DNA from 3 places in the Robertmurraya sp. genome. Region 2 is predicted to be linked to each of the others. Evidence: riboswitches for the same ligand, from Rfam matches in the RefSeq annotation. Region 2 holds a riboswitch; each other region holds the start of a gene.
What was found. A riboswitch is a leader RNA that binds a small molecule or an ion and turns the genes downstream of it on or off. The one in region 2 is predicted to bind S-adenosylmethionine.
Positions count from the first base shown of each region.

Region 1: another riboswitch for S-adenosylmethionine. It lies ahead of ACGLXV_RS10400 (sugar ABC transporter substrate-binding protein); the one in region 2 lies ahead of ACGLXV_RS09080 (homoserine dehydrogenase).
Region 3: another riboswitch for S-adenosylmethionine. It lies ahead of ACGLXV_RS06875 (methionine biosynthesis PLP-dependent protein); the one in region 2 lies ahead of ACGLXV_RS09080 (homoserine dehydrogenase).

Region 1 covers NZ_JAKFCQ010000073.1:36,663-44,074, reverse strand. The annotation lists gene ACGLXV_RS10430 (SpoIID/LytB domain-containing protein) at 1-217, shown strand, start outside; gene ACGLXV_RS10425 (VOC family protein) at 327-725, shown strand; gene ACGLXV_RS10420 (DUF1801 domain-containing protein) at 782-1,435, shown strand; gene ACGLXV_RS10415 (anthrone oxygenase family protein) at 1,474-1,926, shown strand; gene ACGLXV_RS10410 (DNA alkylation repair protein) at 2,023-2,730, shown strand; gene ACGLXV_RS10405 (cold-shock protein) at 2,984-3,184, shown strand; SAM riboswitch class I at 3,584-3,691, shown strand; gene ACGLXV_RS10400 (sugar ABC transporter substrate-binding protein) at 3,873-4,985, shown strand; gene ACGLXV_RS10395 (sugar ABC transporter ATP-binding protein) at 5,242-6,744, shown strand; gene ACGLXV_RS10390 (ABC transporter permease) at 6,746-7,412, shown strand, end outside.
Region 2 covers NZ_JAKFCQ010000069.1:11,538-18,949, forward strand. The annotation lists gene trhA (PAQR family membrane homeostasis protein TrhA) at 1-3, opposite strand, end outside; gene ACGLXV_RS09060 (DUF1836 domain-containing protein) at 141-710, shown strand; gene ACGLXV_RS09065 (ammonium transporter) at 939-2,204, shown strand; gene ACGLXV_RS09070 (DUF294 nucleotidyltransferase-like domain-containing protein) at 2,265-3,236, shown strand; gene ACGLXV_RS09075 (exonuclease domain-containing protein) at 3,226-3,954, shown strand; SAM riboswitch class I at 4,028-4,141, shown strand; gene ACGLXV_RS09080 (homoserine dehydrogenase) at 4,206-5,483, shown strand; gene ACGLXV_RS09085 (protein-glutamine gamma-glutamyltransferase) at 5,587-6,315, shown strand; gene ytvI (sporulation integral membrane protein YtvI) at 6,450-7,412, shown strand, end outside.
Region 3 covers NZ_JAKFCQ010000055.1:58,753-66,164, reverse strand. The annotation lists gene ACGLXV_RS06915 (hypothetical protein) at 1-79, shown strand, start outside; gene yidC (membrane protein insertase YidC) at 106-804, shown strand; gene crcB (fluoride efflux transporter CrcB) at 839-1,186, opposite strand; gene crcB (fluoride efflux transporter CrcB) at 1,183-1,569, opposite strand; gene ACGLXV_RS06895 (DUF6501 family protein) at 1,654-1,857, opposite strand; gene ACGLXV_RS06890 (gamma-glutamylcyclotransferase family protein) at 2,222-3,085, opposite strand; gene sda (sporulation histidine kinase inhibitor Sda) at 3,273-3,407, shown strand; gene ACGLXV_RS06880 (hypothetical protein) at 3,481-3,717, opposite strand; SAM riboswitch class I at 3,884-3,988, shown strand; gene ACGLXV_RS06875 (methionine biosynthesis PLP-dependent protein) at 4,069-5,175, shown strand; gene metC (cystathionine beta-lyase) at 5,178-6,365, shown strand; gene ACGLXV_RS06865 (bifunctional homocysteine S-methyltransferase/methylenetetrahydrofolate reductase) at 6,362-7,412, shown strand, end outside.

The sequences.
Region 1 (7,412 bases), on a different contig from region 2:
GATAGGTGGAAGCCATTTTAGAAGTTATCTAATAAGTTCGTTTGAAATGACCCCAACTTCTTATAAAGTAAGTGGCAAAGGTCATGGCCATGGAGTTGGGATGAGTCAATGGGGTGCAAACGAAATGGCAGAGAAGGGGAAAACCTACAAAGAAATTTTAGGGCACTATTATCCTGGTACTCAAGTTAAAGTCACCAAAACCTTTCCAGATAATTAAAATGATGATATCTTTCAGGTATCATCATTTTTTTGCCTTTAGAAAAGATAAATAATCAAACTGGACTGTAGTTAAAAATTGCACTAAAAAACTTAAGGAGTTGAACCTAATGGGAAAAGTTACACCATTCTTAATGTTTCAAGATGGCAAAGCAGAAGAAGCAATGAATTATTACATATCAATCATTGAGGATTCAGAGATTACAAGTATTGTTCGCTATGGAGAGAATGAATCTGGAGATGAAGGAACAGTAATGCAGGCTACTTTTTCTTTAAAAGGGCAAGAATTTATGTGTATTGATAGTAATCTGAAGCATCAGTTTTCATTTACTCCTTCCATATCAATTTTTGTTACTTGTGATAGTGAAGAGGAAATTAATAGCATTTATCAGAAACTTATCGAGGGTGGACAAGCGCTTATGCCAATTGGGGATTATGGTTTTAGTCAAAGGTTTGGTTGGCTAAATGATCGGTTTGGAGTATCGTGGCAACTAAATCTCCCTTTGTGAAAGTCGTATAAACGAATAGCATAGCAGCCGATCGAAAATTGAAAAGAGGTACCTTGATGACAAATAGTAGAATGAATCCAAAAGTTGATGATTATTTAAGTGAAACTAAAAAATGGAAGGAAGAATCTGAGAGGTTGAGACATATTGTTCTTGACTGTGATCTGACTGAAGAGTTTAAGTGGATGCATCCGTGTTATACGTTTGAGAAAAAAAACATCGTTTTAATACATGGATTTAAAGAATATTGTGCGCTTCTGTTTCACAAAGGTGCTTTATTAAAAGATCCCCATGGAATTCTTGTCCAACAAACCGAGAATGTACAGGCGGCACGCCAAATTCGATTCACCAATCTTCAAGAAATAGTTGAACTAGAACCCATTTTGAAAGAATACATTCTTGAAGCCATTGAAGTTGAAAAAGCCGGTTTGGAAGTGACTTTAAAAAAGAATACAGAATTCATCATTCCGGAAGAACTTCAAAATAAATTCGATGAAACACCAGACTTGAAAACTGCTTTTGAAGCATTGACGCCGGGACGGCAAAGAGCATACATTCTTTATTTTTCTCAACCGAAACAATCCAAAACTCGAGTGTCAAGGGTTGAAAATTGTATGGAGAAAATTCTCAGTGGAAAGGGATTAAAGGATTGCACTTGTGGACTATCTCAAAAAATGCCCTCCTGTGACGGCTCGCACAAGAACATTCGATAAGTAGCATATCATTAATTGAATTTTAGGAGATAATTAATTTGGATTTTTTAGGTTTTATTACTTTGATAGTAGCTGGATTCACTGCCTGTGCTGAGTTTACTTCATTTGCCTTAGTACATCCAGTTATCCGTCATTTACCGCAAAAGTACCATATACGTTTTGAACAAGATTCACTGAAAACATATGGACTCATTATGCCCATATTAATGCCTTTAAGTGTAATTCTAACCGTAATATACGCATTATTTACTAATCAAATAGGTGGTTTCGAACTTACTATCCGTTTTTCTACTGCCACGATGTTTATTTTAGCAACAGTATTAACTATTAAATATAATGTTCCAATTAACAGGGAAATTCAACAATGGGATGCCGATCATCCACCCACTGATTGGATGGAGATAAGAAAACGTTGGATGTTCTTTCAATCTATTCGATCTTGGTTGCTTCTTATTGGTTTCGTGTTACTTTGTTTATCGGTTTCAAATTAGGAATTGTCAGATCTAATCTATTTACCCGTAACTATTTTTTATAATATTAGTTGTTTATAATTAAAAAGGTAATATTAAGGAAGGAAGTACAAAACTATGGATTTCGAAACAGTTATGAAGGAACTTGAAGCCCTCGGTAAGGAACGAACTAAAAAAATGTACATATCCAATGGTGCGCACGAGCCAGTTTTTGGCGTGGCTACAGGTGCAATGAAACCAATCGCAAAGAAAATAAAAATAAATCAAGATTTAGCTGACGAGCTTTATGCCACAGGTAACTACGATGCAATGTATTTTGCAGGCATTATTGCAGACCCAAAAGCGATGACTGAGTCGGACTTTGATCGTTGGATGGATGGGGCGTATTTTTATATGGTGTCTGATTATGTGGTGGCAGTAACTTTATCAGAGTCAGATATTGCACAGGACGTTGCTGATAAATGGATTGCAAGCGGTGACGAGTTGAGAATGTCAGCCGGATGGAGTTGCTACTGCTGGCTTTTAGGGAATCGAAAAGACAAAGAGTTTTCCGAAAGCAAGATTTCCAATATGCTTGATATGGTGAAAAATACGATTCATGATTCGCCAGAGCGAACCAAATCAGCTATGAATAATTTCGTATACACCGTGGGGATTTCCTATTTGCCACAACATGAAAAGGCAGTCGAAATTTCAAAGGAAATAGGAATTGTAGAAGTCAAACGGGACAATAAAAAAAGCAGTTTCCTAAACGCTTTCGAAAGTATTCAAAAAGAAATGGATAGAGGAAAGCTTGGTTTCAAGCGCAAATATGTAAGATGTTAAAAATAGTTTCAAATCGGGGTGTGATTCCAGAAGGATTGACACTCTTTTTTGTTGATATACTGAAAGAGGTAGTTTTCTGAGAAATTATAAGTCAGTTGTCTTCTTGCAAATTCTTATAAAAAATGTTAAACTTTAGAAGAATTATTTTTGTTCGGTGTAAAGGATAGTATAAGATTAACTTTTCGTCTTGATGATCACTGAGTCCAAGGATAGTAACATATTGTGTGAAAATCACACAGCAGGAGGAAACAAAATGGAACAAGGTAAAGTAAAATGGTTTAACGCAGAAAAAGGTTTCGGATTTATCGAGCGTGAAGCCGGAGAAGACGTATTCGTTCATTTCTCAGCTATCCAAGGCGAAGGTTTTAAATCTTTAGACGAAGGTCAAGCAGTTACTTTTGACGTTGAGCAAGGCCAACGTGGAGCTCAAGCAGCTAACGTGCGTAAAGCTTAATAATAAAAACAAACTAAGCAGGCTCTTTTTAGAGTCTGTTTTTTTTCTTTTCTTTTAAATACAAGGATCCCCACTCACTGAATGAGCAGGGCACAATGTAAGCAAGTAAATCAAATGGTAAATAAAGTGTATCACATAATAACGAATTCACCTAATTATGTTTGTGTTAATTATAGCTTTCAATTTCGCTATAGTTCACCAATTCGTCGTAGACGGTGAGAATCTTTATTTGAGTATAGTGGGGGCTTTTGATGAACTTAACACATGGGCAGATGTTATATCTGGCTGTCTTTGGAAAAATATCTCTATTAATAATATTTTGAAAATACTATTGACAATTTGTTAATAGAATATTAAATTAAGTTTAATACTTTACCAAAGTAAATGAATAAATACGTTCTCTTATCAAGAGTGGCAGAGGGACTGGCCCGATGACGCCCAGCAACCGTTCCGTATGGAATTGGTGCTAAATCCTGCAAAACAAGAAATTGTTTTGAGAGATAAGAGAGGAGTAGTCCTTATTTTGTGATGAAACCTCTCTTTTCTGGAGAGGTTTTTTATATTTTAGGCTGTGTTAAACTGGGCTATTGATTTACTCTCTAGTCAAATTTTAAAAGCCAAATAAAAAAACTCTCCTAAGAGCAACGTTGGTAAGAAGGCATAGAAAACAAAAAGGGGAGAAAAAAACATGAAGAGGAACTTTTTAAGAAGTACATTTGTATCAGCAATCGCTGCAACACTTTTGCTTACAGGCTGTGCATCAGGGGGAGAAACAAAGGAAGCAACAGGATCGAACACACCGATTGAAGGTGTACCTGAACGCTTTGCAAATGGAGACCAGCCGAAAATCAAAGTTATTCGTAAAATTGGTGGGGACGATCACACAGCACAATTCTTAGCTGGTGCGAAACAAGAAGGTGAAGCATTCGGTTTCCAAGTGGATGTATTTACTGCAAATGGAGATACAGCGAAATTTCATGATGCGATTAACCAAGCGTTAAATCAAGATTATGATGGATTTATTATTTCTCACGGTGATGATGATGCTACCGTTAATGACATACAGAAAATTGTTGACGCAGGAAAAAGCGTAGTCGCATTTGACTCGAATGCAAATTTAACTAGTGTTGACGGTGTTACTCTTGTATCACAAGATGATGAAGCGTTAGCTACTCTATCATTGGACCAATTAGTAAAAGAAACAAAAGGGGAAGCCAATATTGCATACCTATGGGTGGACGGATTCCCACCGATGGTTAGACGAAATAAAGTTTATGAAGATGTTTTAGCGAAAAACCCTGGAATTAAAGAAGTGGAGCGCTTTGGGATAGCAGCAGCTGATACTAGTGTTCAAACCCAAAATGCCGTTGCCGCGATGTTGAATAAATACCCTAAGGGTGAACTTGATGCGATTTTTGCAACATGGGATGCTTTTGCCATCGGTGCAGCACGCGCGTTAAAAGAAGCTGGCAGAGAAGAAGTTAAAATCTATGGAATTGATGTTTCTAATGCTGATTTGCAGGAAATCCAAAGAGAAGGCAGCGCTTGGAGATATACGGCAGCTGTTGATCCTAAGTTGATTGGTGCAGTAAATATGAGAATACTTGCGAAGAAATTAGCAGGCGAGGAAACACCACAAACTTATGATTTGGAAGCTTCACTAATCTCTCAAGAAGACCTTCAAAAGTCAAAAGATCCTGTTAATATGGTCAATCTAACTGAAATCATTGAAGGATGGGGCCAATCGACGGAATTTGAAGAAGACTGGATGAAGACGCTGAAGGAACACTATAAGAAGTAAGGGACTTATTGATAGACACTCTCTTTTTCACAAGATAAAGAGAGTGTTTCTTTGAAGAAAGTATAAATAAAATATTGAACTTTGAACAGTGTCTAGCTCCAGCGCCCAGCGACTAGTGTACTTCGCTCTCCTCCCTATGATAAGTCAACATCGGATCGCTCACGCTCTCCGTGTTTCCTTTATCTCAGTCAGAGCGCTCCAGTCCATACGTCACTTAACGGGCGCTTGCGCTTTTCTTTGAAAGGACGGTGACATCATGACCACTTTAGAGATGAAGAATGTCTCAATTGAATTTCCGGGTGTAAAAGCATTAAATGAGGTGGACTTTTCGGTTGAAAGTGGGAAAACTCATGCCTTAATCGGAGCCAACGGTGCTGGGAAATCAACGCTAATGAAGGTTCTTTCAGGGGCATATGACCACTATACTGGTGAAATCACAATGAATGGACAGCCTATGACCATTCGTTCCCCAAAAAGTGCCATGGATTCAGGAATTCAACTTGTATATCAGGAAGTGGATACAGCTCTTATCCCCTATTTAACGGTTGCTGAAAATATCATGTTAATGGACACGGTACATAACATGGGAAAGAAGCAATGGTTCAATTGGAAAAGCCTGCATGTGAAAGCGGCCACCATCCTAGCGGAAATGAATTTGTCTCTTCCTACTAAAAAACTAGTAAGTGAATTGACATTGGCAGAAAAGCAAATGGTTTTAATCGCCAGAGCAGTGTCGAAAGAATGTAAATTCCTCATCTTGGATGAGCCGACGGCACCTCTTAGTCATACAGAAACAAATGAATTATTTCGTATAGTACAAGAATTAAAGAGACGTGATGTTGGAATTATTTTTATATCGCATCGACTTCCAGAGATTTTTGAGATTTGTGATGACATTACGATTATGAGAAATGGGGAAGTAGTCGAGAAACAGAGAATTTCGGATACCAACCAAAACAAAGTAGTGGAGCATATGCTTGGTCAAAAACTCGGTGAACAGTTTCCTGAAAAATCCATGACCATTGGAAATACAGTTCTTGAGGTAAAAGGACTTACGGATAGAGAGAAGATTAAAGATTTCAGCATGAAAGTTAGAGCAGGAGAGATTGTGGGAATCGCCGGGCTTGTAGGTGCCGGTAAGACGGAGTTCTGTAAAGCCCTGTTCGGGGCTGAAGGCAAATTAATAGCAGGAGAAGTCAAGGTTAACGGAAAAAAGGTAAGCGTAAAAAATCCGTATGAAGCTGTTAAGAATGGACTTGCCTTGGTCCCTGAAGAACGCCGAAAAGAAGGCATTCTTGTTTATGAATCGGTAGAATCAAATTTATCCGTAGTGAATTTAGGACGTTTTTCAAAAGAATTGAGCTTTCTGGATCGCAAAAAAGAAAAGTTAGTTGCAAAAGCAATGATCAACCGTCTGGGAATAAAGACACCGTCTGAAGAAACAAAGGTTCAAAATCTTTCTGGCGGTAACCAACAAAAGGTTGCAATTGGCAAGTGGTTGGTAGCCGAGGCTGATGTCTATATCTTTGATGAGCCGACCAAAGGTGTAGACGTTGGAGCAAAAAAGGACATTTTTAACCTTATTGCTGAGTTGGCAAGCCGCGGAAAGGCTATTATTTATGCATCATCTGAGTTATCCGAGATCATGGGAATTACTAATCGGGTCTATGTTCTTTATGATGGAAAGTCAGTGAAGGAACTTGAAACAAACTCAACAAATGAAGAGGAACTATTATTCTATTCAACAGGGGGCAGGTAAGATGGAGGCAAACATAACAGCAAAGAAACAGACCCCGGCAAAAACGTCATTTGATCTTTTCCAATTTTTTTATAAATATGGAACGATTATTACGATCATTGCACTCATTATCATATTTTCGTTGGCCAATCCAGCTTTTATCCAGGGAAATAATATTGTAAATATCCTGCGTTCTATCTCAATTGTAACCATCATTGCAATCGGAATTACAATTAGTTTAACTGTTGATGGCTTCGATCTTTCAGTTGGATCGGTGGCATCCTTATCGAACGCCATCGTTATTTCCATGTTCGTCTGGTTTTCTCAAAATACCTTTGTAGCCATTATTTCGGCAATAGCTGCAGCATTAATTGTAGGGATATTGAATTCCATTATGATTGTTAAAATGCGGATTCCTGATATGTTAATGACGCTTGCGACGATGTTCGTTATTCAAGGAACAGCATTGACTTATACAAAGGGAGCAACCGTTTCGCAAAATATGGTGATGCCTGATGGGACCATGGCAGAAGGTCTTATTAGTCCGTTTTTTTCGAAAATCGGTCAGGTTCCGTGGATTATTCTGATCATGGTTGTTGTCGTTGTAGTGGTCCATATCTTTTTAACGTATACAAAACACGGAAGATACATGTATGTGATCGGGGGAAATAAGGAAGCAGCAAGACTAT
Region 2 (7,412 bases):
CATGTGCTTCTCTCCTTTTTTACATGTAGTTTTTATAACTACTTATTATAGTATACGTATTACAACAACTAGTCAACATTTACTAATAATGAATTGTGAAGTAAAATTGAAATGTAGATAGAAGAAAAAAGGAGAGTATTATGAAACATCTTGATGAGCTTATAGACGAGCTAGGATTGCAGCAACAAATTACAATGGACGATATTCCAGCAATTGATTTATATATGGATCAAGTTATTCAATTATTTGATCAGAAATTTAATGATACGAAAAGAAATAAAGATGAGAAATTATTAACGAAAACAATGATAAACAATTACGCAAAGGATAAATTGTTCATTCCGATAAAAAATAAGAAGTATTCAAAGGAGCATCTTATACTTATTAGTCTCATATTCCAGCTTAAGGGTGGCTTGTCTATTAATGATATTAAAACAACATTAGTTGGTTTAAATGATGGTATCCAATCAGGTAATCTGGATTTAGAGAAATTCTATACATCCTACCTAAATTTGGCTATGAAAAATGTTACATCTTTTCACGAAGAGGTAAAGTCACACTGGCAAGATGTGATTGAAGAAATGGAAGATACTACTGAAGAAGATAATCTTTATTTAAAAAATGTTCTCCTTATCGCCTCATTAATTAATATTAGCAATCATTATCGCCGAGTAGCTGAAAAACTTGTTGATGAAATAAGCACGAAATAACACCGTTTTCCTTGTGGAAGATGGTGTTTTTTGTTGTCAAATCGTAAAGAAAGGGGTTACATATATTGATTGTTAGATTATCTAACATGGTATTTTCAGAATGTTTGTAAATAATATTGACTCTTTATAGATATCGTTTAAAATAAACTTAATCGAACTGATGTTATATTTTATGACATTATAATGTTAAGTAAAGTTACACAACAAATATTAAGGGGGAAAAGAAAAATGGATGTAAACTACTTAATGAACAGTCTATGGGTAATGGTATCAGCAGTCTTAGTTATCTTCATGATCGGTGGATTTATCATGCTAGAAGCAGGTTCCACTCGAATGAAGAACGCTGGTCATATTGCTGGTAAAACCATTTTTACATTCGGTTTAGCTTCATTAGTATTCTGGGCAGTCGGTTTTGGATTTATTTTTGGTGACAATGCTAACTTCTTTGTTGGTGCTTCAAACTTTTTCTATGGTGGAGCAGAATTAGATTTAGCACTTAATTCTTCAGTATTCTTCTTATTCCAATTAGCATTTGCAGGAATTGCCATAACAATTGCTCTTGGTGGTTTTGCTGAACGTGCAAAATTATCCGTATATTTAATCTTTACAGTATTGTTCTCAGCATTAGTTTATCCGGTCGTTGCTCATTGGATCTGGGGCGGTGGCTGGTTAGCGGAACATGGTAAGCAAGACTTTGCTGGCTCAACAGTTGTTCACTTAACGGGAGCGATGGCGGCACTAGCAGCTACTATTCTATTAAAGCCTCGTATTGGGAAATATAACAAAGATGGCTCAGCAAATAATATTTATGGACATAACCAAGTATTCACAGCATTAGGTGTTCTTATTCTTTGGGTAGGTTGGTTTGGATTCAATGCTGGTAGTACCGTTTCGGTTGATGCTGGATTCTTTGGATTTGTAGCACTTAACACGAATTTAGCTGCGGGTGCGGGTGCAGTGGCAGCACTAATTATTTCTTGGGTTGTATTAGGAAAATCAGATATTCCAACTATTTTAAATGGTGCACTCGCAGGTCTGGTTGCTATTACAGCATCATGTGCTTTCGTTGATACGTGGGCAGCAGTTGTTATCGGATTTGTAGCTGGAATTCTAGTATTCTATAGCGCGAGATTCTTTGAAAAACGTAAAATTGATGACCCGATCTTTGCCTTATCTGTACATGGTACGGCTGGGGTATGGGGAACACTTTCAACAGGTTTTTTTGCAACACCAGAATTAGCGACAGTTGGTAAGCCTGGTTTATTCTATGGCGGTGGCTTAGAGCAACTTGGAGTTCAAGCAATGGGTGTTGGTGTATCAGGTTTATATGCATTCGTCGTCTCATTTGTTATCCTAGTGATTGCAAAGAAAGTACTTGGAGGATTACGTGTAACTGAAGAAGAAGAAATTATGGGTCTAGATGTAAGTGAACATGGTAGCTACGGATACCCAGAAGTATTTTTAACTAGTGAAAATCAAAAAGTTTCTTCATAATTAATAAGGAGAGCCTCATTTTATGGGGCTTTCCTTATCTACTTAAAGGGCGTGTAGGATTTGAGTTCATATGAATCAATAAAATTATGGAAAGAAACTCATGTTGCAGAGTATATATCAAATTCAGATTCTCTAAATAAGTTCCACGACGAGATTATGATTAAGGTATTTAAGGCTGCGAGTGCCCGAATGAATGCTGAACCTCCGTGTGCCTTTGTATGGTTTATTACTGGTAGCGGGGGACGATTTGAACAAGGAATAATAAGTGACCAAGATCATGGGATTATTTTTCAAGACGATAGTCAAGAGGCTGGTTCTTATTTTAGTGATTTAGGAAATGAATTATCAATTGGATTACAAATAGTTGGTTACCCATTTTGCGATGGTAAGGTAATGAGTTCAAATCCACTATGGTGTCAAACAGCTGCCAGCTGGAATAAACAGGTGGTAAGTTGGATGGAGGAGAGCAGTTGGGTTTCGATTCGTAATTTGCAAATTTTTTATGATGCTAGAAAACTTGTAGGTGACCATGACCTCCTTTACCATCTAAAAAACGTGATCCACGAATATAGCCATTCCCATCCTCAATTTTTAGGCCGATTATTAGAAAATGTAAAACATGTAAAAAAGACAATTGGTCCACTAGGACAAATCATTGTTGAGGAGAAGGGAATACATGCTGGAGCTATTGATTTGAAGTATTCTGCTTTTATACCATATGTGAATGCAGTTCGGCTATTGGCGTGGAAAGAAGGAATAATCGAGACTAGTACAATAGGCAGATTAAAAGAGCTAAACAAATTAGAGAAGTATGAGGAGTTATCTCAATATCAGGAGAATTTTTCGCAACTTCTTCAGTTCCGATTAGATCACCTTTCTATTACGGCTTCTTATGATGATTCCCACTATTTGTATGTAAAAAAACTTACGAAAGACAATCAAAAACTAATTAAAAAGATACTGAAAGATGGAAAGAAGCTGCAGCAATACGTTCAAAGAATGATTGAAAAGGGTGGAAATCATGGCGTTTGAACCATTTATTCATTTTGTGAGGGGAATCCAGGGGAAACTGGGGACAAATGTATATAGTGGCTTACAGGGACAAAACGGTCAGCATGTTGCCTTTTTGCGTCAAATTCAAAAAGAACTGAATTCAGACAATGCCTTACTGATTCCATTGTCTGAATTAGAGGTGACGGTTTTTGACCTTGAAACAACAGGTTTCTTTCCTGAAAAAGGCGATGAAATTTTGTCTATAGGTGCTATAAAGACAAAAGGTGCGTATGTGAAAGAAACCGAGTCCTTTTATTCTTTAGTTCAATATGATAAAGAACTTCCAGTCCAGGTGAAGGAGTTAACAGGAATTTCTGAAGAGGAGCTAAAGAGTGCGCCGCCGTTATCAAATGTTCTGCTGGATTTTTATCACTTTGCTAGAGGAACGCCACTTGTTGCACACCATTCAAATCATGAAAAAAATTTCTTGCAAGCAGCGAACTGGAAACAATTCAAAGCCCCTCAAAAACATCGCATCATTGATACGTCATTTCTATCAAGAGTTGCCGATCCGGAATTAACCCAAAACAAGCTTGAGGATATTTGCGAGCGGTATGGGATAGAAGTAGTGGATAGACATCATGCACTAGGAGACGCTAAATTGACAGCTGTTCTGTGGTGTATTTTTATTGATAAAGCTCAGCAAAAGGGATATGAGACTCTTCAAGATATATATAATCTTATGGCAAAATTGTAAGATTCTATAATTCTTCTTTACTTTTAAAAAAAGTTTGTGCTATTATTATCCATAAATAAATTGAATATTGGATTTCTTATCCAGAGTGGTGGAGGGGCTGGCCCGATGATACCCGGCAACCGATTTTCTTTTTATAGAAAACACGGTGCCAATTCCTGCAAAGCAATTGTGCTTTGACAGATAAGAAGAGATGATAACAATACACCCTCTTCTTTGGAAGAGGGTTTTTTATTTTATCAGAGGAGGAAAACATGATGGAAACGGTGAAAGTGGTTCTTTTAGGATTTGGTACGGTAGGTTCAGGTGTATATGATTCTATCCTTCATACTCATCAGGAGAAGCTGGAAAAGGTAATTGGTAAGAAGGTTGAAATAGTTGGTATTTTAGTGAAGACAGAAAAGGAACGTCAGATTCCCAAGAATATTATTGTAACTACAAAGATTGACGAAATCCTAGCTCTCCCAAAAATAGACTATGTGTTCGAAGCGATTGTTGGTATTGAACCAGCCTATTCCTATATACAGTTATTTTTAGATCGTGGCTGTCATGTCATAAGTGCAAACAAGGAATTGCTTGCTAATCGTGGTGAGGAGCTATCGGAATATGCTTTAAATAAAGGTAAGTTCTTAACGTTTGAGGCAGCCGTTGCGGGAGGGATTCCTTTACTTAGAACGATTATTCAGCTCCTTCAAGTGAATGGGATTTTAGTTCTAGAGGGTATTTTGAATGGAACGAGCAATTACATTCTATCGAAAATGAGAAATGAGAAATTAAGCTTTGAAGATTGCCTGCAAGAGGCACAGCAACTCGGTTACGCAGAGGCTAACCCAGAAAGTGATATTTCTGGTAGAGATACTTTCTACAAGCAAATGATTTTAAGCAGTTTAATCTATCATGAGCAGCCCGACTGGGAAAAGGTTGAAAGAATCGGGATTGAACAAGTCGCATTAGAAGATCTAGCCTTAGGTGAGGTGCATGGATTAAGGCTAAAGCTGCTGGCCTCTTTGAAAAGAGAAGATGAGGGAATCAAAGCAACAGTAAAGCCCACGTTTGTAAGCTCAGAACATCCTCTTTACAATGTGGAGGGAGTAGACAATGGCATTGTTATTAAGACGGATTTGGTTGGGACTCTTATGCTTCAAGGACCAGGAGCTGGTTCAAAGGCTACTGCAAGTGCTATGATTGAAGATTTAGTGCAAATTGAACAACAAAAACAACCGTTGCAGAAAGTTCATCGATATAGCTATCAAACTCAAAATGAAAAAGAGATTAACAAAAGAATTCAATTAGCGGTATTTCCTCTCCAAAATAAGGAGGAATGGCTTAGCTTAAAAGCGGTTTTAAATGAAAACTCAAAGTATGTAAATATCCTTCAAGAAGTTGTTAAAGAGCTTGATGGTAGTATATACGGAAGCTTATTATACGAAGGAGAGCTAGAACGTATAAATCTACCTGTCTTATTTAAACGGTATCCAGTATCACCGATCGGTATAAAAAGAGATCATTTGAATGTAGTTAATAGTTTCTAGGGAAGACGCATAATTATTGCGTCTTTTTTTGTATCGTAATATGGATGCCTCTTTTCCCATTGAAGCATAGCATGTAGTAATGGAGAAAGGAGGTCAAGGATTTGTGATTATCGTTGCGGGAATGAATGTAGAGATACCCCCTTTTCAATTATCCAGCAAACAAGCAGAAATTTTTCACTACTTAAAGAACAGTAGTGAAGTGCATAGTTATGTTCATAATAAAGAGCTTTTGTTTGAATTGATGTTACGAGAAAACATGATGAATAGTGCCATTGCATTGAACGAAAGTGAAGTAGAATTTTCTATATTTCAAACATCAAAGTTCAACTCCATGTATTGGTTGAAAACATCAAGAGGTTATATGCTTAAGCCAAATGTATTGCCCTCCGATGCGATAAAAGATATTTTTCATAATGGGACAGAGTACGGTTTTGAATGTTCGACGGCCATTGTTGTAATATTTTATTATGCTGTTCTTCAATCCATTGACGAGAGATCTTTTAATGGGCTTTTTAATCATCTTCTCATTTGGGATTGGAGCTATGATGAGGACCTAGGAATTATTACAAAAGTCGGCTCGGATTTTATTCCGGGGGATGTAATGTATTTTTTCAATCCAGATTATGATAATCCGGTTTGGATAGGAGAAAATGTTGTATTTTTAGGTGAAGATAAATATTTTGGTCATGGAATTGGAATTGGTACAGCGGAAGAAACGATTAAAGCCCTAAATACATTGCGAAAAGCAGGTGCCACGAAATCTGCTCACTTAATACACCAGCATAGTCGTTTAAATTATAAGTATTTATCACAGTTTTCTAAGCAGATATAATTAATTGGAAAAGGACAAATGATCATTTGTTAGAAAAGGTCATTGTCCTTTTATATTTATTTCATGTTAACTCTTTTTTCCATATGAAAATCGCTGTATACTAATACTATGGAAGGAAAGTAGGAGAGAAATACATGCTAAAAAAGCTTCTTATCGTTATTATCTTGTGCAGTGTTGGCTTTTTCATACTGCCGTATAGTTTGCCATTAGTTTTTGCTTTAGTTACAGCTATATTTTTAGAAGGATTAGTTGAGTTTTATAAAAATAAACTTAGGATTGCACGAGTGCATGCTGTATTAGCATCATTCTTAACGTACATATTAGGTTTAGTAATCATTGGCTATCACTTTTTTACTCTAATCATTCAACAAACTCTTCGTTTGTCAGAGAGCACTCCGACTTTTGTAAAGGATTTTTATCGGAGTACACTTTTACCAATAATGGGTAGCTTAGAAAGATATTTACAAACACTTCCAGGAGAAGTGTTGAAATCGATGGAAAACACAATAGAGTCAAGTATCGCTTCCTTAGATGCCTTCTTACAAACTATGTTTGAAACCATCATATCTTTATTAACAGCCATTCCTGGTTTTTTAATTGAATTTTTAGTATACTTGGTTGCTTTATTCCTGTTTTCTTTAGAGCTACCTAGATTAAAAGAAAATATAAAAAGACATCTAACGGAGGGAAGTTTAAAGAAAGCATCCCTTGTCATTAACCAGCTTACATGGGCGGGGGTTGGGTTTATAAAGGCTCAGCTATTTTTAAGTGTAATTACCTTTGTGATGGCATTCACAGGATTATGGATTTTAGGGGTTTCAAATAAAACTCTTTTATCATTATTAATAGTCATTGTTGATATATTACCTATTTTGGGTACAGGCTCTGTTTTAGTTCCTTGGGGAATTGTGGCAATTTTACAGGAAAATCAATTGCTAGGAGTAGGCTTAATTATTTTGTTCGGGTTAATCACAGTAATTAGAAGGATCATTGAGCCGAAGGTATATTCGAGCAGTCTCGGGATTTCTCCACTAGCATCTTTAGTAAGTCTGTATATAGGCTTTAAGCTTATTGGTTTTCTTGGATTATTTTTAGGC
Region 3 (7,412 bases), on a different contig from region 2:
CTGGATATTTCGATACATTAGACGAAAAGTTGCAGGCAGTGATGATACAGATAGCACCTTTCCTCCTTCAGCCAGATAAAACAAAATGATACGGAGGAAAGATAAATGAGTGAATTTTTTCAAACAGTATTTGTAAACACATTCTCAACTGCAATTCATGCCATTGCGATGATTTTTAACGGAAGCTTCGGTTTATCCATTATATTTCTTACATTAATTGTTCGTCTCCTTCTCATGCCACTTATGCTTAAGCAGTATAAAAGTCAGCAGCAGATGAAAGAGAAAATGGAGGCACTCAAGCCTGAATTAGATGCAATCCAAGCAAAGATAAAGAAAACAAAAGATAGCAAAGAGCAACAAAAGCTGCAGCAAGAAATGATGGGTTTATACCAAAAACACGGAGTAAATCCGTTAGCGATTGGTTGTCTACCCATGCTCATTCAAATGCCTATTTTAATGGGATTTTACTACGCGATTCGGGGATCTCACGAAATTGCAACCCACTCATTTTTATGGTTCAACTTAGGTGAGTCAGATATTTGGATTACTGCTATTGCTGGTATTGTATATTATTTACAATTCAAGGTGTCTATGTCTAACATAAGTGGTCAACAACAGCAGCAAATGAAGTTTATGGGACTTCTTTCACCTATTATGATTGTCATGTTCTCATTTAATGCACCTGCTGCTTTACCTCTCTATTGGGCAGTTGGGGGTACTTTTCTCATTATCCAAACACTAATAGGAAAAAAATTATACCAAACACCTGCACCATCACTTACAGCTAATACAGAAAAAGCATAGCTAAAAGGTCTGCTCTATTAAGAGCAGACCTTCTTTATGCCAGCATAAATCCAATTGAAGCTAGGACAATTCCTAAACCGTAGCTCAATATCAAATATAAGATGAATGCTTTATGTTCTTTTGATTGCCAAAGCTGTACCAGTTCAAGTTTGAATGTAGAGAATGTAGTAAAAGCACCCATAAATCCAACTCCTAAAAAGGAGTATACGTCCCCTCTTATCCCCTTACCTACCAACAAACCTAAAAGTAATGAACCTATTGCATTAATAAAGAGTGTACCGATAGGAATGGAAACGTTTATGTACTTTTTCGCAAGTAGACCAATAATATATCTAGCATTAGCTCCGATAAACCCACCTGCAGCGATTAGAATGAAATTCATTGAACAGCCACCCTTCTCTGCCCTATTCGGAAGCCGCCGAATGCACAGACCAGGCCACCTATCATACTAATAAATACATAACATATGGCTAGAAGATATTGTCCCTCCTGTAAAAGCGAGCTAAGCTCCACACTTAAGGTTGAGAAAGTTGTAAAAGAACCAATTAACCCCGTCCCAATAGCAGCTGCTAAATCATCAGGGAGCTTCTTTGATTGCAGCAGTCTTGAAGTAAACCAACCAAGTGCAAATGCTCCTAACAAATTAGCAAGTAGTGTTCCTAAAAATGGTAACCAGTCTCCATTGATGGCTAACATATTGTAGTAAATACTATATCTCAACACACTTCCAATGGAGCCACCGATCCCTACAAATAATAACTTCATATCATCCACCCTATTATTAGAAAAATGACAGATTAAAAGAAAATACTGTTAGCTACCATGCTAACAGTATTATGTAGTCCGATGTTAAGCTTCTTTAAAATAATCCTTGTAATAGCCGCCAACTTTTCCACTATTATCTATAATAAAGTAAAATTCTTCTGTTTCATTTTTTACTTCGTACACATTTCCTGGTGTTAATTTATTATCAACAATATATTTTTCAGCTTTTGTGTGAACACAAGTTACCTTTTTTATTGTTTCTGACTCTGACCATTTTAGATGAATCACTACAGTCACTCCTTTTACATTATCTATCTTATTATAGAAAGGAAGTAACTACTTAGCAACTTTTTCTAATAAATGCTTCTTAAAAGATCTAATTCGAAAATTTCTTTTTGTCACTTTTCGAACTTTGTTTTCTTCAAAGGTGAAAAATTCGCCTGTTAAGATATTTTTTAAAGTTATATAACTAATTTCACATATTGTATCTAATCTAATAAACTCTAGATAGTTGTATTGTCGATTATTATACACCAGCTCATAATAGCCATTGTCTCGATTTCCACTCATATTCTGACCCACTTCCTTAAGTTGGTGATATTAAGTGTTTACCACAATGGATACTCGTATTAAACCGATGTACAATAAAAAATTAACTATGGCTCGACTTTTTTAGACGATTAAGCTCCGTTTGTAAATATTGATAATATCGCTCGCTCAATCTTCCTTTTGCCCCTCTAAGGATTTCGGTCGAATAATGTTCGGGTGGTGACACTTCGGGCATTTTGTTATACACATGAAATGTCAAAACATCCGTAAACGTTTCCCCATCGATGTCCACATCTACAAAGGTAGGGCGATACCATCCTCCATAAAACCCCTCTCTAGCAAATAAATACTCGACCCCTTCATATGGAGTTAAGTAAACCAACCCTTCGGTTTCACCACCATCTTCCACAATATCTGCTCTTCCGCCATCACTTACTCTGAAAAGGTATTTCATGGTGTATCCCTTTAGTACGGCAGCACCGACGAGATTTTTAAAACAGTGATCCACCCCCGCTTTTCGGAATCGTTCATCATCCATACATGAACCATATGCAAAGTAGTATACTTGTTCAGGACGATTTTTCATGAACCTATGTAACTTCCAATCTCCGTGGGTGATTTTTTCGAACTTGCTTGATTCGTCCACATTCACATACACTAGCGCTACTTTAGTGCCTTTATCAGTATGAACGGTTACATTTGTTCTGTCATACAAATTAGACTCTTTACCCTCTTCATAATCCTCCAATGCATCGAGCTGAGGTAAAAGGTTTTTACTAACTTCATATAACTCTCCATGCACCTTACCAGATTCATTAAGTTCGAGGGTAGGATAACCGTTACCTGTATCAAAAAGCACACCATTTACCCACGCCTGTTCAGCTATGCAAGTAGCTTCCCTGATTAATCCATGATTCGTTTCATGTCGTCGTAATGTACCATAAACAAAAAGTGTAATCGTATCCATCCTTCTCCCCCATCATACAAACTATTTACCATATTTTATCATGAAAAAAATCATTACGTGAAAATCCTGTAACAGAATATTAATAATTTTATGGCAATAAATATGGAGTTTTGGGTTTTCAAATGGATTAAAACCCGATACAATGGTAAAAAGCTAGAAAATTCAGTCCATTTAAGGAGGCTTGCAAATGAAGATAATGAGTAATGAAATGTTAGTTGTCTCGTATCGGAATGCATTAAAGTCAGGTAAGGATAAAGAATGGGCGAAGTTTTTGAAGAAGGAAATTGAGAAAAGAAATTTGAAACCGACAATTAAATCGTAGGACACAACCACCGGCTCCCATGTGCCGGTGGTTTTATATATCGTACGAAAATAAACAAGACGGGTTTCCCCGTCTATAACTGATCGATCATATTTAAGTAAAGTTGTTGCGGTGGGTGACTGGAGAGTCGTTTCTCCTTTTGAGCTGATTCATTCATTTCTCTCATTTCAAGAGGAAAATCCACGTGACCACCTACAGGATAACCTTGAAGACTCTCACTTGAAATAAACAATTCAATTCCATCTTCGGTAACAAAAAAGGCGTCTTCACTCAACATATACCGATGATGACATCTGCTTTTCGTTTGCATGAATTTCCCTCCACTTTTTGTTCTCAAACCCATTATATATTAAATGTTCTGAATATTCATATAGTAAATTTTAGGAAATTGTGAACAAAATTGTCGTTAATTTGTAAAAAAGATTGACACTTAGCGATTTACTGTAGTAAAGTTAGAAAAAATTAAATGTTTTGATTTCTTATCAAGAGAGGTCGAGGGTCTGGCCCTATGAAGCCTCAGCAACCATCAATTTTTTGAAAAGGTGCTAATTCCAGCAAGTATTTTACTTGGAAGATAAGAAGAATGGCTCATGTTGATAACAAAGTCTTCTTCTTAGAGAGAAGACTTTTTTTTATTATTTGGATGTTGGGAGAGACTAAAATGTACAAAAACGAAACAAAGGTAGCACAGATCGGGAACAGAAGTGAAACTCAAACTGGGACAGTAAACCCACCTGTTTACTTTTCGACAGCTTATCGACACGAAGGAATTGGCCAATCAACTGGCTTTGATTATATTCGCACAGGTAATCCAACAAGAAAACTTGTAGAGGCGGCAATTGCAGATTTAGAAGGCGGTGATCAAGGATTTGCCTGTAGTTCTGGAATGGCTGCAATCACTACCATTCTTGCACTCTTTGAATCTGGCGATGAATGGATCGTTTCAAGAGATTTATACGGTGGAACCTATCGAATTCTAGAGCAAGGATTTAAAAAATGGGGACTTTCGAGTACGTATGTACAAACTCATGATGTGAGCATTATCGAACAGGCCATTACAGAAAAAACGAAAGCCATATTCATTGAAACACCAACCAATCCTTTAATGGAAGAAACAGATATTCAAGCGGTTGCTGAACTAGCGAAGAAATATAATATTTTATTAATTGTCGACAATACGTTTTACACTCCATTACTTCAAAGACCGATTGAGCTTGGAGCTGATATTGTCATTCATAGTGCTACCAAATACTTAGGTGGACATAATGATGTGCTAGCTGGCTTGATCGTCGGGAAAGGAAAAGAGGTTTGTGAACAGCTTGGATTCCACCACAACTCTATTGGAGCTGTTTTAAGTCCGTTTGACTCTTGGCTTCTTATTCGTGGGATGAAGACTTTAGCACTTAGAATGAAACAGCATGAAAAAAATGCAAGAGAGCTTGCAAGCTTCTTAAAGAATCATGAAAATGTAGTAGATGTTCTATACCCTGGCCGTGGCGGCATGCTTTCCTTCCGAATTAAAAAAGAAGAGTGGGTTAATTCATTCTTACAAAATCTTAACCTTATTACGTTTGCAGAAAGTCTTGGGGGTGTAGAAAGCTTCATTACATACCCAGCTACACAGACACATGCGGATATTCCGGAAGAAATTCGTTTTTCAATTGGTGTTTGTAATCGCCTGCTTCGTTTCTCTGTTGGTATTGAAGACGTGGAGGATTTAATTAAAGATATTGACCAAGCTCTTACTCGTTTAAGTTCGGAGGCATAAAAATGACAAAAGAACACAATTTCTCATTTGAAACAAAACTACTTCATAATGAACATAAATTTGATCCTACTAACGGTGCTGTTTCCGTTCCTATTCAACATGCATCCACCTTTCATCAGCACAGCGTGGATGAGTTTGGAAAATACGACTATGGACGAAGCGCGAATCCAACTCGTGAAGCTTTTGAAACAGTCATTGCAAACCTTGAGGAAGGCACAAACGGATATGCCTTTTCATCAGGTATGGCAGCCATTTCGACTGCGTTTCTCCTTCTCTCTCAAGGAGACCATGTAGTGATCACGGAAGACGTGTATGGTGGGACCTACAGAATGGTGACGGAAGTCCTTTCGCGTTTTGGAATCGAGCATACATTTGTTGATATGACGGACCTTACAGCTGTAAAACAAGCGATTCGTCCGAATACGAAGGTTTTCTATGTAGAAACTCCTTCGAATCCGCTTTTAAAGGTGACGGATATTCGAGCCATCAGTGACATTGCGAAAAGTGTTGGAGCTTTAACCTTTGTTGACAATACATTTTTAACACCTGCTCTACAAAAGCCTTTACTTCTTGGTGCGGATGTAGTGCTTCATAGTGCCACGAAGTTTCTTTCTGGTCATAGTGATGTAGTTGCTGGTGCAATCGTTGTAAACGATCCTGACCTTGCTAAACAGATTGGATTTTTACAAAACTCTTTTGGCGCTGTGTTAGGCGTTCAAGATGCTTGGTTAGTGTTACGAGGAATGAAGACCTTATCGGTTCGGATGGACTTCTCAATGAAATCTACGCTAAAAATAGCACACTTCTTGCAGAACCATCCTTCTGTGAAAAAAGTGTACTACCCTGGTCTTACTGATCATCCACAGTACGAAATACAAAAAGAACAATCAGAAGGTGCCGGTGCCGTTCTTTCGTTCGAACTTGAAAGTGAAGAAGCCGTAAAACAATTTGTTGAATTAACAGAGATCCCTGTATTTGCTGTTAGCTTAGGAGCTGTTGAATCGATCCTCTCTTACCCAGCGAAAATGTCACATGCGGCAATGCCGATTGAACAACGTTTAAAAAGAGGAATCAGCCAAAGTCTCCTTCGCCTTTCTGTTGGCCTAGAACATCCAGATGATATCATTAAAGACTTCACGGCTGCCCTTGAAACGATAGCCGCGAAGAGCCAAGGAGAGAAAGTAAGATGAGCCTTTTAGATAAACTGAAAAAAGACATTGTCATTGGTGATGGTGCAATGGGTACCCTTCTCTACTCTTATGGAACGGATAGTTGTTTTGAAGAGTTAAACTTGTCGCATCCGGATGATATTTTAAACATCCATAAGGCCTATCTACGAGCTGGAGCGGATGTTATTCAAACGAACACGTATGCTGCCAACTCCTTAAAGCTACAAAGATATGGCCTTGAAGATTCTGTAGAAAAAATTAATCGTGCTGCCGTAAAAATTGCGAAACAAGCTATTACAAATGAAAGCTTTGTTGTAGGAACCATTGGTGGTAACCGTGGCATCCGACACAACTCGTTTTCTTTAGAGGAAATTGTCCAAAGCTTTTCACAGCAACTACATTACTTATTGCTTGAAGATATTGATGGCCTGTTACTTGAAACTTACTACGATTTAGATGAAATCGAAGCAGTCCTTTCTATTGCGAGAAAGGAAACAAATTTACCTATTATTGCTCAAGTTTCCATGCAGGTCCCTGGCATTATGCAAAACCGAACGCCCATTAATGAAGCTCTTTTACGTTTAGAGAATCTTGGTGCTGATGTAGTGGGTGTGAACTGTCGACTTGGTCCCCATCATATGCTTGAAAGCTTGGAACAAGTTGAATTACCTAAAACGGCGCTTTTATCCGCGTACCCAAATGCTAGTCTTCCTACGTACACTGATGGAAAATTCCATTATGAAGGAGATGCGGATTATTTCCGAAAAAGTGCTCAGGAATTCAGATCTCAAGGTGTTCGCCTTTTAGGAGGCTGCTGTGGTACGACTCCAGCCCATATTGAGGCCTTTGCTTCAGAGCTAAAAGGAACCTCACCTGTGACTGAAAAGCAAGTGGAAGTAAAAAAAGAAGTGGTTCAAGTGAAATCTGTACAACCAAAACGTACGGAACGTCCTCTACAGGAAATTGTTAAAGAAAGATCATCAGTCATTGTTGAATTGGACCCACCTCGAAAGCTGAACACAAAGAAATTTTTTGAAGGAGCTCAAGCGCTTAAGGAAGCCGGTGTTG